DNA from 3 places in the Bradyrhizobium sp. LeoA1Lang genome. Region 1 is predicted to be linked to each of the others. Evidence: riboswitches for the same ligand, from Rfam matches in the RefSeq annotation. Region 1 holds a riboswitch; each other region holds the start of a gene.
What was found. Region 1 has a riboswitch for cobalamin ahead of ACZYOF_RS01825 (TonB-dependent receptor plug domain-containing protein). Riboswitches for the same ligand answer to the same signal wherever they lie in the genome.
Positions count from the first base shown of each region.

Region 2: another riboswitch for cobalamin. It lies ahead of ACZYOF_RS38075 (DUF1636 family protein); the one in region 1 lies ahead of ACZYOF_RS01825 (TonB-dependent receptor plug domain-containing protein).
Region 3: another riboswitch for cobalamin. It lies ahead of ACZYOF_RS36645 (TonB-dependent receptor); the one in region 1 lies ahead of ACZYOF_RS01825 (TonB-dependent receptor plug domain-containing protein).

Region 1 covers NZ_JBVAPG010000003.1:59,660-63,532, reverse strand. Annotated here, with positions in the region: gene ACZYOF_RS01825 (TonB-dependent receptor plug domain-containing protein) at 1-1,843, opposite strand, end outside; cobalamin riboswitch at 1,938-2,135, opposite strand; gene ACZYOF_RS01820 (hypothetical protein) at 2,105-2,671, opposite strand; gene ACZYOF_RS01815 (GntP family permease) at 2,952-3,873, opposite strand, start outside.
Region 2 covers NZ_JBVAPG010000200.1:8,602-12,474, reverse strand. Annotated here, with positions in the region: gene ACZYOF_RS38090 (hypothetical protein) at 18-200, shown strand; partial or broken gene ACZYOF_RS38085 (CobD/CbiB family cobalamin biosynthesis protein) at 222-517, shown strand; gene ACZYOF_RS38080 (hypothetical protein) at 570-770, shown strand; cobalamin riboswitch at 888-1,104, shown strand; gene ACZYOF_RS38075 (DUF1636 family protein) at 1,199-1,570, shown strand; gene cobG (precorrin-3B synthase) at 1,668-2,831, shown strand; gene ACZYOF_RS38065 (precorrin-8X methylmutase) at 2,831-3,460, shown strand; gene ACZYOF_RS38060 (precorrin-2 C(20)-methyltransferase) at 3,463-3,873, shown strand, end outside.
Region 3 covers NZ_JBVAPG010000181.1:4,418-8,290, reverse strand. Annotated here, with positions in the region: gene ACZYOF_RS36645 (TonB-dependent receptor) at 1-1,560, opposite strand, end outside; cobalamin riboswitch at 1,673-1,869, opposite strand; gene ACZYOF_RS36640 (FecCD family ABC transporter permease) at 2,051-3,025, shown strand; gene ACZYOF_RS36635 (ABC transporter ATP-binding protein) at 3,022-3,795, shown strand; gene ACZYOF_RS36630 (ABC transporter substrate-binding protein) at 3,795-3,873, shown strand, end outside.

The DNA of each region.
Region 1 (3,873 bases):
CCAGTGGCTGCGTCTCGTTTGAACCGCTGTAGCGTTTCGACACCGCGAGCACGCGCGGCTCGATCAGCCAATCCTTGATCGGTGTGATGGGGAACGAGAATCTCGCCAGGTTTTCCGGCCGGCGCGCCAGCGTCAGGCCGGTCGAAAGATCCTTGGCCTGCAGGTAGGTATAGGCGGCGTTGAATTTCAGGTAGCCCGGCAGGATATCGACGTTGACCCCGAGTTCCAGTCCGTCGGTTTCGGCGCGCGAGACGTTGACGTAGTGCCCGAGCGGATGCGCCGCATCGGTCACAAAGTCGATCAGGTTGCTGAACCGGTTGCCGAAGCCGGTCAGCGAAACCACGACGCGGCCTCCGAACAGGCTTTGGTCGATGCCGGCGTCGTAGCCGAAGCTTTCCTCGGGGCTGAGCGCGGAATTGCCGTAAGTCGGCGCATACAGTTGATAGAGCGTTGGCGCCTTGGCGCCTGTCCCGGCGCTCGCACGCAGCTTGGTGCCGGTCTCCGCGATCGTGTACGCCGCGGTGGCTCGCCATGTCTCGAACCGTGCAACATCGACGACGTCGTCAACCCGGCCGCCCATCGTGATGTTGAGCCGTTCGCCGATCGGCAGTTGCCAGAGCGCGAAGACTGAATTCGTGTCCTGTGTCCCGGCGAGCTGTGGCGTCGGCGCGCCGGGGATCGGCAGCAGGTTGGTGGTGGAGGTGCTCGCCGTTTCATGCTGGACGCGCGATCCGACGATGAGCGATCCGAGCGGGCCGACCTTCAGGTTGCCCTGATATTCCAGGCCCGTGCTGTCGCCGACGAAATTGGAGAGGATGGACGTCGTGTTCTGCGGCAGCTTGTTGGTCCTGTAGGTGACGTCGTCGAACGAGCGATCGATGTGTGTTTCAAACGCGCTCACGCTATGGGTGAGGATGCCACCGAACGTGTCGAATGAGGCGCGTCCCCAGACCTGCTCGAGAAGGCGCGTCGCGCTCGACGGCGTGTCCGGGAACGTTCCGCTGGCCTGGTCGTAGGCGGACCGCGTGAACGAGGTCAGCATGCCCGTCTCCAGGCGTACGCCTTCGCCAGCGTCGTAGCCGACGCGTGCCGAACCGCCGACGCGGTCGAAGCCGTCGCGCTCGAGGGGACCATACTTGGCTTCGAGCGCGGGGATGCGATAGCCGTAGCGTGAAAAGCCGTTGCTATGCTGCCCGTTTCCCGTGAATGCGTAGGACCACGGCCCCGAGGTTCCGGTCAGCGATGCGCTGCTGCTCGCCGTGCCGTAGCTTCCTCCCTCGGTGCTGACGTCGAGCTGTGCTGGACCGGCGCCCTTCTTGGTGATGATGTTGACTACGCCGCCCATCGCGTCCGATCCGTAGAGTGCGCTCTGCGGGCCTTTCAGCACCTCGATCCGCTCGATCGCGCTCGGGGCGAACATCGCGAAATCGAAATCGCCACTGGCGGCGGTCGGATCGTTGACCCTGATGCCATCGATCATGACCAGCGTCTGACCGGTATTCGCGCCGCGCAAGCGCACATTGGTCGTTGCGCCTGGCCCGCCGCTTTCGGTGATATCGAGCCCGGGCACCGTCCGCAGCGCGTCGACGAGCGAGGTCGGGTTGCTGGTCGCGAGCACTTCGTGCGTGACCACGCTGACCGAGCTTCCGGTACGGCTCGCCGGCTCCAGCGTACGGTCGGGGGTGACAACGACTTCAGGAGTTGCCGGAGCGGCTTCGGTACTGGGCGCTGGGCGCGCAGGACCAGTCGTTGAAGACCTTTGCCTGTTCCTCGTGGGAGGTTTGGACCGGACCTCCGGATTGATGACAACAGCAGGAAGCTGTTCGGGACCCGATTGGGCCATCGCGCCAGTGTGACTGCATGCGACAACGGCCGCACACCCGGCAAGAAAACGCCGCAAGCTCATAAATGCCCTTCCGCCGACCCACCGTCGAACGAGTTGATACTCGTCAACGGCCGGTCTCCTGGCTCGCGGTCGTCTCGCGATCCGCCTTCCCAAACCTGCTTGGCAGGTCCAGTGGCATTCGGATCGCAAATATCCGCTTACAGTTGCGGGGGCAGCCGCGGCGTTGGGAAGATTCCCGCACCGCGTTCCCGTTTCACCCTACAAGGGCACCGATGACGCGCGCAAAGAAGCACAAGGCGGAGCAAAACTCAAATCGATATCGATCTTCACCCAACAGCATTTTTGCGAATCGCTGATAGCGGCGACCTGAATGACGAACACAGAAAGTTGCTGACAGGCGAAAGGATGGCAGATGGCAAATCCTGCAACCTTATGCGAGCATGACATATCACCCACACGCGGCGCTAGACCTGGATGATTCTGCTGACGTGAGCATCGACAGATTCGACGGAGGAACAGGAAATGTCGGTCCCATGCAAGCTCGAACGCAGCCTCCTTAGCCACGACGAATACGAGACGATCCGCCTCACGCATCATCCCGCCATCTATGACGTCGAGCCGGCTGATCTTGCGGACATGCGATCCCGCTTGCGCAAGATGCGCGATAAGGAGCGAACGCTCGGCCGACAAAAGCGGCGAGAGACGCGCGGAAAAGGTGAGGCTCGCGGCGCGAACTTCCCAGGAACCGCCGAGCGCCCTTCGCAACGCAAGCAGGTCTTTGCCGCAGCACTGAAGCGGGTAAACGGCGAGCTCAGGCGTCTTCACAACCTGGCAGCTCGGACCGCCAATGTCGAAGCGGCTCGAAAGGCTCTCGCGCTGCGAGCCGCGAGCTTTATTCCCTATCCCTCCGCCGGATCCACCGCCAATGAAGGCATGGTGCCGCGCTTGAGCACGCGCCGAAGAAAGATCGTCACAGGCGCGCGAATCGGACGAGTGTCGCAGGCGACGAAAGTCGCTCAGGCAATCCGCGATGCGCGAGGTGCATGAGCCTGCGCTGATCGGCCCGGGCCAGCTCGATCGGCCAAGTTAGCGGTGATCTCAGCCGTCAAAACGATCCAAAAACCGAACCCAGTATCAAGACGGCAACAAGTGCGATAATGCAACTGACGATCACGGTCATCACCATGTCGAGATAGCTTTCACGGTGAGTCAGACCACTGATCTGCAATAGCAGCAACACCGTGCCGTTGTGGGGGAGGGCGTCGAGGGTACCCGCGCTCATCGTTGTTATGCGATGCATCAATTCGGTATCGATGTGATGCTCCGTGCCAAGACGCAAGAAGTCGTCGCCAAATGCATTGAGCACAATTGCCATACCGCCAGAAGCAGTACCGGTCAGCCCCGCCAGCACATTCATAGAGACGGCTAATGAAACCAGCGGTCCTCCAGAAATCGAGAATACCGCATCGCGAACCGTCGCAAATGCCGGCAACGCGGCAACCACTGCGCCGAATCCGACAAGACTAGCGATCATCAACATTGGCAAGGCCGCGGAATTCGCCCCGGCGTCGAGACTTTCGCGCAAGGATGGCAAACGACGGAGGTTGATGAGAAGGACCGTCAAGTTTGCCGCCGCGAGAGCCACGACAACTGACCAGACGCCGGACACGGCCCCGATCGTAGTACCGCCCCACTCGGGCTCGGACAGGAACGAAAAATCGAGGCGCGGGAATACGACAAGCGACATCAAGAAATTCGTGAGGATAACGACGATGAGGGGCAGTACGGCCAGGGCGAAGGGAGGCACATTCTCGGCCTGCTTGCCGTGCGGCAACTCGGCCGGGTCGAAGTCGCCCGCCGGCGCCGCTTGCTCGCGAACCATCTCGTCAACGACAGGAGTGGTATCCGCCTCGCCTCCGTAACCTTCGCCAGCCTTGCGCGCGGCAGCCTCGGCCCGGCCGAGCCACCACATGCCGAAGGCGAAGATGATAGCGGATGCGATGATACTCAGCCCGGGGGCCGCGAAG
Region 2 (3,873 bases), on a different contig from region 1:
CTGCCACCGAAATGCCCATGCCGATCCTCGACGAGACAACGCAGCCTGATCCGGCAGGGATGGAGGAGGTGCTAAATCGAAATGACCATCATACGCTGGATGCGAAGGACCATCACGGGTCGATGTCGCATTTGGGTCAAACTGAAGAAGAACGTGCGGTGATGGCCGAACAATTCGCAGGCGCATATTTGCTGAAGTAGAAATCCCGGCTTGGTCGGGGTGGGGTACCTGGCATTGCCGGCTACAAGGCGATCAACGCACTGGACTCTATGATCGGCCATCATACGCCGCGACACGAAGCTCTTGGTTGGGCTGCGGCGCGCGCATCGATGATGTGGCAAACTTCATTCCAGCTCGCCTGACCGCTGTTCTCTTCGTGCTGCGCGCCCCGGTCTTCGCAGGGTGGTCATGCATGATGCGCGATGCGAACCGGCGCCGCTCGATTAATGCCGGCTGGCTCGAAGCCGCCATAGCTGGAGCGCTCGGCGAGCGGCTCAGCGGTCCGCGAGCGTATCACGAGACCATCGCGGCGGGAACTCGAGGCGCTCGCGAGGGCTGAGCTCGCGATCGTGGTCAACCCGAACGATCCCGACGGAAAGCATCATGATCAGAGTGAACTTCTTTCGATCCTGCCGCGTGTCGGCCGTCTAGTGATCGACGAAAGCTTTACCGAGCTAGCCCTGGCTTATCACCTGCGCCCGATCAGTCCCTCTTCGCCGCCCTTGGTCGCCCTGATCTTTCGCGGACCATCTCCTTTTTCGCCATTTTGATGGCGTGGCGGGCGTCGGTGGAGCCCTCGGGCGCGACGATGTCCCCGTCCTCGGCGGCACCTGGTTCGGACATCATCCGGCGTGGTCCCTTTGGCTTGACAAGTTGCGGCCCAGAGCAAATGGTTGGCCCGCGTTGGTGCCTGTTCTGCGACAGGCGAAGAGGGAATGCGATAGGGCTCGAGCCAAACGGCTTGGCCTGAAAAGCAGCCGCCCCCGCGACCGTGACCGGAGAGATGCCCGAAGCCACTGATCAGCTGGGGATCGGGAAGGCGGGGATCGAAGGGAAAGACCCTGCTCCGCAAGCCGGGAGACCTGCCAGCGCAACGTTGAGACCGGCGGACGGGGTGTTCCGCGACGGGGAAAGCGAAGCCTCCTCAAGGACGGTTCGTGCACCTCATCGCTTCCCGCCGTCAATTCAGGAAGGGGCGATGATCGTCACTCTTCACGTTTGCATCACATGCCGCCCGGGCCAGACGCTCGGGGAAGGCGAGATTACGCCCGGTGCGCGCCTGCATGCCGCTATTCTCGACGCGGGCGTGCCTGACGGCGTCGTCGTTCCCGTCGAATGCCTGTCCGCCTGTAACCAGGGCTGCTCGGTCGCGCTCAGCGCGCCGGGACGGTGGTCCTATGTCTACGGTCGCTTGTCCGATGGCAACGCGCACGACGTGATTGCCGGCGCGTCAGCTTACGCGGCGGCACCCGATGGCATCGTGCCATGGCGCAGCCGGCCGGAGATCTTCCGCAAACAATCGCTCGCTCGCATTCCACCTATCGCCGCCCTGCCAGAAGCCGCGGAATGAACACGCTCGCAAAAGTCCCTGTCACGGTCGTCACTGGCTTGGCATCACTCTGGAAGACGCGCCGAAATTCGATCGCGGCTGCGCCGCGCGAGGCGTCATGAGTACGGTCGCTATCAAGGGCTGGTGCCCTGGCGCGTTGCGGCCGATGCAGTCAGGCGACGGGCTCGTGGTCCGCGTGCGCCCCTATGGCGGAAGGCTCGATGCGGCACAGGCGGCAGGGCTGGCTGATCTGGCAGAGTGTTACGGCAACGGCTTGATCGACTTGACCAGCCGGGCCAACTTCCAGATCAGAGGCGTGAGTGATCAGGGACACTTGTCTCTGCTCGACGGTCTCGCCCAATTGAAGCTGCTTGACCATGATCCGGAGGCCGAGTCGCATCGCAACATCCTGGTGACACCGTTCTGGGGCATAGGCGATGACACGCGTTCGCTCGCAGCCGAACTGGAGCAGGCCCTTGCCGGCAGTTGGCTAGCTCTTCCGACCAAATTTGGCTTCGCTGTCGATGACGGCAAGGAACGGGTGCTTGCTGGCGCATCCGCGGACATTCGGATCGAGCGTGGCCGCGCGGGCGGCCTTTTGGTGCGCGCCGATGGCGCTGAGTTTGGTCGCTCCGTTACGCGCGGCGACGCTGTGAGCGTTGCAGTCGCGCTTGCCGAATGGTTCATTACCTCAGGCGGCACCAGCGGCAGGCGAGGGCGCATGGCCGCCCACATCATGGCCGGCGCGAGATTGCCGGATGCACTGCTCGGTAGGACCGAGCCCGCACCGACGATCGCTGTGCCTCGTCCCGGTCTTTGTCCGCTGGGTGCGATGGTCGGCGTCGCATTCGGGCAACTGCCCCATTCGGCACTTCGGCTTATTGCCGCAGATGCGCAAGGGTTGCGTATGACACCGTGGCGGATGATTCTTGCTGAGGGAGCACGCACGATGCCGCGCGGTGCGGACCTCATCACCGAGGCCGATGAGCCAGCGCTTCGCGTCATCGCTTGCAGCGGCGCGCCGCGCTGCCGCGAGGCTCTTGCCGATACCCGCACGCTGGCTGCCGCGCTTGCGCCGCACATCGCCGCGGACGCGCGCCTCCACGTTTCGGGCTGCGCCAAGGGCTGCGCGCATTCCGGGGCGACCGCGATCACGCTGGTTGCGACCAGCGCCGGATTCGATCTCATCCGCGACGGCTCGCCGCGCGCCGCGCCAGTTATGCGTGGCTTGAGCCACGGCGTCATCATCGAAAATCCCTCCATGCTGGCGGGAGGACGCTGATGCCGCACATTTATGAAGCCGACGGTGCAGCGATCTATCGACAGTCCTTTGCCACCATCCGCGCCGAGGCGGACTTGACGCGCTTCACGCCCGATGAAGAACAGGTGGTCGTGCGCATGATCCATGCCGCCGGCATGGTAGGGCTCGAGGCCCATATCCGTTTCACGCCCGGCATGGTGGCGGCGGCGCGGGATGCGCTGCAGGCCGGCGCGCCCGTACTTTGCGACACGCGTATGGTGTCCGAGGGGATTACACGCGCGCGGTTGCCGGCGGTCAATGCCATCGTCTGCACGCTCGGCGACCCCGCCGTTCACGTACTGGCACAATCCATGCGCGATACCCGTTCGGCCGCGGCACTGGAACTGTGGCGACCGCACCTCGATGGCGCCCTTGTCGCGATCGGCAACGCGCCCACCGCGCTGTTTCACCTCCTCAACATGCTGGAGGATCGCGATTGCCCGAGGCCGGCTGCAATCATTGGCTGTCCGGTCGGCTTCGTCGGCGCGGCTGAATCCAAGGCCGCGCTGATGGCCGATCCGCCGGCGCCCGCCCTGACAATTGAAGGACGCCTCGGCGGCTCGGCGATCACCGTCGCCGCCGTGAACGCGCTCGCGAGCCGGAGCGAATAGCGATGGGGCGCATCATTTGCTGCGGCCTCGGGCCAGGCAATCCGGACTTGATGAGCGTGCGCGCGGACCGCGAGGTGCGCGCAGCCAGGCACGTCGCCTATTTCCGCAAGAAAGGGCGTCCCGGTCAGGCCCGCCGCATTGTCGAAGGCATGCTGGCCGCCAATGTCTCCGAATATCCGATGGAATATCCGGTCACCACCGAGCTCTCCTTCGACAGTCCGGATTACCTTCGCGTGCTCGCCGGCTTCTATGAAGAATGGGCGGAGCGTCTGGCGCGGCTTGCGCTCGCGGTCGATGTCGTCGTGCTCTGCGAAGGCGATCCCTACTTCTATGGCTCCTTCATGCATTTGCACGCGGGCCTGCGAGGCCGCGTCGAGATCGAGGTGATCGCGGGCATTCCGGGCATGGCCGGC
Region 3 (3,873 bases), on a different contig from region 1:
CACCGAGAACATTTCGGTGAAGCGGTGCTCGACGCCGACATGCAGCGCGTAGTTGGTTTCGCTCTGGTCGAGCGGCGTCGCCTGCGCGTCGAAGGCGAACGGCGCATTCGGATCGTAGCGATCGCGCGCGCTGAGCCAGGTGTTCTGCACCCGCGCACCATAGGAGAAGTCCGTCGTGGGCAGCAGGCCGACCGTATGCTGCCAGTAGCCGGCGAGCGACTGCTGCGACAGGTCGTAGGTATGGATAGGCGGCACGCCCCGGAACGCGCCGCGCTGCTGGTGGAACGTCGCGTCGTAATAGTCGATGCCGGTCAGGATCGACGACGGAATCCCGAAGATCGAATTGTTGATGCTCAGCCGCGGCGTGATCGACCAGGTCTGCAGCGCGGCGTCATTGTAGGTCGACGCCGCGCTGATCAATGGCGAGGTGCCGAAGAAAGCGCTTTGCGTATCCCTCTGGCGGTAGCCGCCATCGACGATCAGGTCGACGCCGTTCAGAAGCGTCTTGGTGAAGCCGGCCGTCGCGCTCGCGCCCTGCTGGTTGCCGTAGTCGAACGGTGTGGCGGCGCCCCTGCGGTCGGTGACGAGTTGGTTGATGCCGGCGGATGGGTCGACGATCCGGCCACCCGGAAAGCCCAGCTTCTGGTCGTCGCCGGTCACCGTCAGGAATGCTTTCAGGTCCGGCGTCGTGTAGTTGAGATTGCCGACGCCGTTGCGCTGGTCGAGCGCATTGTTCACGCGGTAGCCGTCGGACTTGATGCCGTTGCCGTAGAACGACGCCGACCATGGCCCGGAATTCATCGCGGTCGAGATCGCGGCCATGCGCTGGTTGAAGGAGCCGTACCCGGCTTCGCCCCGGATCGAGACCGGCGGGCCGCCGATGCCGGTCTTGGTGACGATGTTGATCACGCCGCCGATCGCGTTGTCGCCGTAGAGCACGGCGCCGCTGTTGCCGCGGGTGATCTCGATGCGCTCGATCGAATCCAGCGGGATGGTCGAGAGATCGACCTGCGCCATGTCGATGTCGTTGAGCCGTCGACCGTTGAGCAGGAACAGCGTGTTGGCGGTGGCGAATGCGCCGAAGCCGCGCAGGTCGACCGAGGTCTTGGCGCCGTTCACGCCGCCATAGAGCGATTGAAGCTGCACGCCGGGCGCCTGCGCGATGATCTCCGGCAAGGTGTGCGATGGCGAATGGGCGATGTCGTCGGCCGTGATCACGGTCGAGGACGTCCCGACGATGCCGGCGAACTGCGGGCTGCCGCCGCTGCCACCGGATGAAGCTCCGCCAGCGGCGGTGCCGCTGGACCCTGCGCCGCCGGCCGGCTGCGCGGTGGTCGGCACCTGGCCCGGCGCGGGACGCCGGGGGCCTGGAGTGCCGTCGGAAGCGGGCTTGGCACGGGTGCGGTTGTGGTCGCCGGGCGCTCTGACTTCGACCGGTGGCAATTGTTCGGAGGACGCTTGCTGCGCCAGCGCGGCAGAAACGTACAAGGCGGGCGCCAGCATGCTCGACGCGAGCAGGAGCGCCCGGCGTTGCTTGGTGGCGGTGATAGCAGAGAACATCGGCGAGACCTCGGTATGACGTCAGTGGCACGTCACAGCGATCCGAGGCTCACCATCGCGTTTCGCGCTTCAGGTGAAGCAAATGCCTGTACTCCCCGACCGACATCGTCGCGTGTGACCACGTAAGACGGCAGGTCTCCTGGCTCGCGGGTCGTTACCCTTCGTCGCCTTCCCAGGACCGAGACGCCCAGTGGCATAAGACGAAGGATTCACCGCATACAGTTGCGGGGGCAGCCGCGGCTTGAGGGAAGTTTCCCGGTACCGCATTCCCTTTTGATCCCGATAGGAACCGTCGGGGCCATCTAGGATTTTGGCGGCACGTGAGTCAATCCCGGCGAACTGCGGCGCCCCATCCCCAATACGCTTTTTTGTTCCGGTGTCGCTTGTCTGCCACCGAATTCGCTGCAAGAAGCAGGGCGCGATGAGTGCACAGGATTTCACGATAGCGGCGGGTCTCGCCGCGCGACGACGGTTGGGCGCGACCGTTGCAATGATTGCGTTGGTTGCCCTGCTGATGCTGATCTCGCTCGGCACCGGCCCGGTGCGGCTGTCGCCGCTGACGGTGATCGAGGCGCTGTTCGGTGGCGGTAGCGATGTGACGCAGGTGATCGTGCGCGAGATCCGCCTGCCGCGGACCATCCTGGCATTCGCGATCGGCGCCATTCTCGGCCTGTCAGGCGCGGCGCTGCAGGGCCTTTTGCGCAATCCCTTAGCTTCGCCCTCGTTGTTCGGCGCGCCGCAATCGGCGGCGTTCGGTGCGGTGCTGGTGATCGCGCTGGGGCTGGCCGATGTCCGCTCCTATGCGCTGCCGGTCGCCGCCATCATCGCCGCGTTCGGCTCGGTGTTCGTGCTGCTCGCGATCGCTGGCCGCAATGCGGGGCTGTTGATCCTGATCCTCGCCGGGCTTGCGATTTCGAGCCTTGCGGGCGCTGCGACGGCGCTGGTGATGAACCTCGCCAGCAATCCGTTCCTGGTGCTGGAGATCGCGTTCTGGCTGCTGGGCTCGCTGGAGGATCGCAGCTTCCAGCATGTCGCGCTGGCGCTGCCGTTCATCGTTGCTGGTGCAGCCATCCTGCTCTCGCAGGCCAGCGCCTTCCGTGCGCTCACGCTTGGCGAAGAGACCGCGCAAAGTCTCGGCGTCGATGTCGGCCGCCTGCGGCTGTTCGTGATCACAGGCGTTGCGCTCGGCGTCGGCGGCGCGGTGGCGGTCACCGGCACCATCGGCTTCATTGGCCTGGTCGCGCCGCATCTGATGCGGCCCGTGATCGGCCACGACCCGGCGCGGCTGTTGGTGCCGAGCGCGCTCGCCGGCTCGGCGCTGTTGCTCGCGGCCGATATCGCGGTGCGCATCATCCCGTCGACCTCGGACATCAAGGTCGGCGTCCTGACCTCGATCATCGGCGTGCCGTTCTTCCTCTATCTCATCATGCGTGAGCGCCGCGCGCTCGGCGGAGGCGTCGCATGACGGCGCTTGTCGCGGAACATCTCAACGTCGCGCTCGCCGGCCGCCGCGTGCTCAGCGACGTGTCGCTGCAACTCGCCTCAGGTCATCTCGTTGCGCTGGTCGGTCCGAACGGCGCCGGCAAGACCACGTTGCTGCGCGCGCTCGCCGGCCTCATTCCCTCCGATGGCGTCATCAGGGTGGGTGGCGAGGCGCTCGCCGCGCTGCCGCTGCGCGAACGGGCCAAACGCTTCGGCTATCTTCCGCAAGGGCACATGGTGCACTGGCCGCTACCCGCGCGCGACATCGTCGCGCTCGGCCGCTATCCGCATGGTGCCACCGATCCGGCACGGCTGTCCCCGCGCGATGTCGAGGCGGTGGTGCGGGCGATGCAGGCCGCCGACGTCATGGAGTTCGCCGAGCGCCGCGTCACCGAGCTTTCCGGCGGCGAGCGCAGCCGCGTCGCACTGGCGCGCGTGTTTGCGGTGGAGGCGCCGATCATCCTGGCGGACGAGCCCACCGCCTCGCTCGATCCGCGCCACCAGATCGACGTCATGAAGGGGTTGCGTGCGGCAGCCGACAAGGGCGTGCTGGTGATCGTGGTGACGCACGACCTCGGCCTTGCCGCACGTTTTGCCGACCATGCGTTGGTGCTGGCGCAAGGGCGCCTCGCATCGCAGGGCGCGCCGGCGGATGCGCTGTCGGAAACGGTCATGGCCGATGTGTTCCGCGTCAGCGCCTTCCGCGCCGAATATCAGCGCGAGACGGTGATCGTGCCGTGGGCGGAGATCTGATGCGGCGCCTCGCTGCATTCCTTGCAGCGTTCGCCCTGTCCACCACTGTCGCGCTTGCGGCGAGCGCGCCGCGCATCG